One region of the Ectobacillus sp. OTK genome, then DNA from elsewhere that is predicted to be linked to it. Evidence: predicted binding sites of a transcription regulator. Region 1 holds the regulator's gene; the other holds the start of a gene.
The links. The regulator Rex, encoded in region 1, represses fermentation and respiration genes when NADH is low (regulators of the CRP and FNR family bind a similar motif). The targets are predictions, from matches to a motif close to TTGTGAAATATTTCACAA.

Region 1 (2,469 bases):
AAGATTGCCCCGGGATAGCCTTGCAAATACTGCTCTAACCATGTAAGCGTCTCAATATCAAGATGGTTTGTCGGCTCGTCCAGAATGAGTAAATCTGGTTTTGTTAATAGCATTTTACCGAGAGCGAGCCGTGTTTTTTGCCCGCCGCTTAAGGTAGAGATGACTGTACCGTGCGTTTCAGCCGGAAAGCCTAGACCGCTCAATATAGAGCGAACATCCGCTTCATATTGGTAGCCGCCTTTTTCCTTATATGTTTGCTGCAACCGGTCATAATCAGAAAGTAGTTTTTGGTAGCGCGTTTCATTCGTGAATACTTCTTCGCGCCCCATCTCTTGCTCTAGACGGCGGAGTTCCCTCTCAGCTGCCTGCAGTTCGGCGAATACAGTAATCATTTCCTCCCAAATTGTTAAAGAGGTTTCTAATCCGGTATTCTGAGCTAAATACCCCATTGTTACGTCCTTTGGCTTGATAATCTCTCCTCCGTCATACGACAGTTCGCCGGCAATGATTTTTAAAAGCGTCGATTTACCTGCGCCGTTGCGGCCGACAAGTGCAACGCGGTCACGTGTTTGTACCTCTAGCTTTATATTAGATAAAATCACATCAGCGCCATACTGTTTTATTAATCCGTTCACTTGTAGTAGTATCAATGCAATCACCTCTAGTTCCGTCTCTTTTACATGAAACTTATGTTTTTCAATATAACTAAAAATAGTGTATAGTTTAAATTGAGTGACATAGTCCATCTCTATTATACAAAGAAAACTTTAGATGAATAAACTTCTACAAATTTATTCTAATAACATATAAAATGGAATAGGGAGAAGGAGGGGAATTCTATGGAGCAACCGAAGATTCCGCAGGCAACTGCGAAACGATTACCTTTATACTACAGGTTTATTAAAAATTTATCGCTTTCCGGTAAACAACGTGTTTCATCAGCTGAACTCAGTGAGGCAGTAAAGGTAGATTCCGCTACGATTCGAAGAGATTTTTCCTATTTTGGTGCATTGGGAAAAAAAGGATACGGTTATAATGTAAATTATCTTTTATCATTTTTTAGTCAAACACTTGATCAGGATGATTTAATTGGTGTTATTTTAATTGGAGTCGGGAATTTAGGAACCGCTTTCTTGAATTATAATTTCACAAAGAATAACAATACAAGGATTGAAATGGCATTTGATGTAGATGCAGGTAAAATCGGAACAACCATTGCAGGTATTCCTGTTTATCATCTAGATGAACTAGAAGAGAGACTTACGGATGATATAAAGGTAGCTATTTTAACGGTGCCTTCTCATGTGGCGCAGTCAGTAACAGACCGATTGTCGAAGACCGGGATAGAAGGAATACTGAACTTTACGCCGGCTCGGATTGATGTTCCGGAGCATATTCGTATTCACCATATTGATTTGGCTGTGGAATTGCAGACGCTTGTCTATTTCTTAAAGCATTATCCAAAATAAAAAACGCGGCAGCTTTCCCGCGTTTTTTATTTTTTAGGCGTTTTTAGCTTTCGCAGCCTGATATTCAAAAGGATGAGCCTTAAGGCCAATCCAAAATCAAATGTTGCCATAACAATTAAAAGCAGAGTATAGAAGTTCCAAATAGTATTCTCGACACTTGTCACAGCTAAGTATGTGAAAACAGAGCCGAGAACAAAGTATAGTGTGGCCATAAACAATGGTGAGCTTCGCATATTTAAAATCCTCCGATAAATACTTGCAGTTTTTCAGCTTTCTGCATCATTCGCTCTAGGTCGTCCTTAAATACAAGATTTACAAGTACAACAAAGGTATTCATCATAACATGAGCTGTGATAGGAACGATAATTCTTCTGGTTTGTACATATAGAAAGGCGAAAACAAGCCCCATCGACATGTAAATGAGCAGATGGGAGAAATCCAGATGGACTGCAGCAAAAATCAAGGAGCTAATAATAGCCGCAATCAAAAAGTTATATCGTTTATAGAGTGTGCCAAACAAAATCTTTCTAAAAACAATTTCCTCGAGTACCGGTGCCAAAACGGATGTTACAAGAATGAACCAGGGTGTGGCGGCTGCAATTTCGATGAGCTGCTCTGTATTTTCGGAACCGGGTTCAATGCCAAGTACCTTCATTTCAATCGTTCCTGCAATAGTTTGGGCGAAGAAGGCGAGAAAGACCCCTGTTATCATCCATCCGACTGTTGCGGCTGCATTTGATTTCCGGCCATTTATACTAGTATGCAACTGGTCCTTTCGCAAAAGCCATAGAATAATGAGCAAGGCCGTAAAAAAGCTGATAATAGCCCAATGTCCGGAAGCAATCTGGAGTTTTGCCCCGCGTTCATATTGATCGTACCATCCTGTTTTAAGAAGGAGCGGTAGTCCGATTGCGCCGGATAGCTGCATTGCAATATATGTAACAATGATCCAGCCGTAGCGTTTATTCAAATCACATAACCCCTTTTTGCTATAAATTTT
Region 2 (2,469 bases), 940 kb from region 1:
GAGAGCAAGGAATAAAAAGACATGTACCATAGAATGATGGTACAAAAAGGAGAGTGGCTATGCCAACTGTAAGGCTTCTTGTCCTGCTTAGCTTTTTAGATGCGTATTTTACTGATATTGGTTTACGTTCCCAAGCTGTTGAGGAGGAAAATCCGATTGCCAAGCTGTTGTACGAGACGGATGTGGCATTGTTTTATGGATGGAAAATCGTTTTGCCGCTGCTCCTGCTGTTTTTGTACCCAAAGGTGAAAACAAATGCTTTTATTTCTCGAATGGCACACGGTGCATGTATAGTGTATGCTGTGTTGCTTCTCTATCATATGTATTGGTTTACTCACATGTTTTCATAAAGTGTGTAAAGAACACTTGCCGTTAAGCGAAGACATAGTTGCATTTGCAATTTATAATCTTAAAGTCTAACAAAAAAACAAGCAAAGGAGTAAGTCTTTGCTTGTTTTTTTGTTAAAACCTCTGTTCTGCCTCTAATACGAGCGCCTCACCGTGAATCGTTGCTTCTCCTTCAGACGTAAGCAATGTGCAGCTTGTAATTGCAAATGCTTCTCCTTCTTTACTCATCTCATATTCCAGTAGAATGCCGCTGTCCAGAAGTTCGCCGTCCGCATAGACATGGACATATTCCCCCTGTGAGGAATGCAGCTTTTTTTCATGCAAAAAGCGGCTCCACTCATCCCAATTTGTTACGATATAAGCGGGCGTTCCGTCCATTAAATAGCCAAGCATACTGCCTTTATCGAAGACACGTCCATTTGTTTTTTTCGAAAGCATGACAAGAAAGCGGTGAATTAAGGCGTATTGTGCGTACGAGAGCTTTTCGGAAAAAGAAACAGTGATCTCCTTTGTTTCCTCACGCACCTTTGTTGTAATCAATTTGTCTAAAGTGTTTGTGATAAGTGTTTGTATATACTCTTCAGGATTGCCATTCTGATATGTAACTCTTGCCTTTAACATTGTGAAGCCTCCTTAATTATATAGTACTTTTATTATGGCTTACTGGTGATGAATATTCTGTGAACATGGTCACAGATAGGCCTGTTTTTGTGATAAATATCACATTTCTTTTTCTGTAACCACTATAAGATAAGAGCATAGAGAGCGCACTCCATCTTATCCAAATTGAAATGAAAATAACTCAAATGCAGAGAGGGGAATGTATATGGCGACTGTTGTAGGAAAACAGGTTAAGAAAAAGCAGAGTCGTATCGGTGCAAACTGGGATCCAGAAAATCCAACATTTTGGGCAGCGGAAGGAAAGCGTCACGCGACACGAAATCTTTGGATTTCTGTTCCAGCGTTAATGCTCGCTTTTATCGTTTGGCAAATTTGGTCTGTTGTTGCAGTAAGATTAAATGATATCGGTTTTTCCTTTTCGCAAGAGCAATTATTTACCTTAGCGGCAATTCCGGGTCTTGTCGGCGCAACGCTTCGTTTCGTATACACATTCGGTGTGGGACAATTTGGCGGACGTAACTGGACTGTATTTTCGACAGCAATTCTTGCAGTTCCGGCAATTGGAATTGGAATAGCGGTACAAAATCCAGACACACCATATTCTGTTATGCTTCTATTAGCGGCGCTTTGCGGACTTGGCGGCGGAAACTTTTCTTCTTCCGTTGCGAATATCAGCTTTTTCTTCCCGAAAAAAGAAAAAGGTACAGCGCTTGGTATTAACGGCGGTTTAGGAAATATGGGTGTATCCGTTGTACAGTTTGTTACACCTTTAATTATTACAACAGGCACATTCGCAGCAATCGGCGGCGAAGGGCAAGTATTGAAAAATGGCCAAGAACTTTGGCTGCAAAACGCAGCATTTATTTGGGTCATTCCGATTATCATTGTAACACTTGCAGCATTATTTGGAATGGATAATGTTCCAGGTGTGAAGCAGTCTCCAGCAGCACAATTTGTGATTGTAAAGCGTAAGCATACTTGGATTATGACTTGGTTATACGTTGCAACATTCGGTTCCTTTATCGGGTATTCTGCAGCATTTCCGTTATTATTAAAAGCGCAGTTCCCTGAGAAATTATCGCTTGCCTTCTTAGGTGCGTTGCTGGCAGCGGCAGCTCGTCCAGTTGGCGGCTGGATTTCTGATAAATTCGGCGGCTCTAAAGTAACAGCATTCACGATTGTTATTATGGCAATTGGAGCACTAGGTGTGATTCATTTCTTGGGTCAAAAGGATTTTAACGGCTTTTTAGCATCCTTCCTTGTACTGTTCGTGTCGGCTGGCCTAGGGTCTGGTTCTACATTCCAAATGATTCCGAACATTTTCCCTGCTAAAGAAGCTGCGCCAGTATTAGGGTTCACGGCAGCATTTGCGGCGTATGGCTCCTTCTTTATTCCGAAATTGTTTGGATGGTCTGTAAAAACAACAGGAACACATGCAACAGCACTCTATTTCTTCATCGCCTTTTATGTCATTTCCTTTGTATTAAACTGGTATTTTTA

Region 2: a site for Rex is predicted at 1,057-1,074, ahead of AC6HZ4_RS23825 (NarK family nitrate/nitrite MFS transporter). Genes of this name have one in related genera too.

Annotation. Positions count from the first base shown of each region.
Region 1 is NZ_AP048547.1:242,748-245,216, forward strand. Features, by position in the region: gene AC6HZ4_RS01405 (ABC-F family ATP-binding cassette domain-containing protein) at 1-650, opposite strand, end outside; gene AC6HZ4_RS01410 (redox-sensing transcriptional repressor Rex) at 840-1,469, shown strand; gene AC6HZ4_RS01415 (YdiK family protein) at 1,496-1,702, opposite strand; gene AC6HZ4_RS01420 (CPBP family intramembrane glutamic endopeptidase) at 1,705-2,439, opposite strand.
Region 2 is NZ_AP048547.1:4,812,426-4,814,894, reverse strand. Features, by position in the region: gene AC6HZ4_RS23835 (DUF5658 family protein) at 60-350, shown strand; gene AC6HZ4_RS23830 (hypothetical protein) at 463-969, opposite strand; gene AC6HZ4_RS23825 (NarK family nitrate/nitrite MFS transporter) at 1,175-2,469, shown strand, end outside.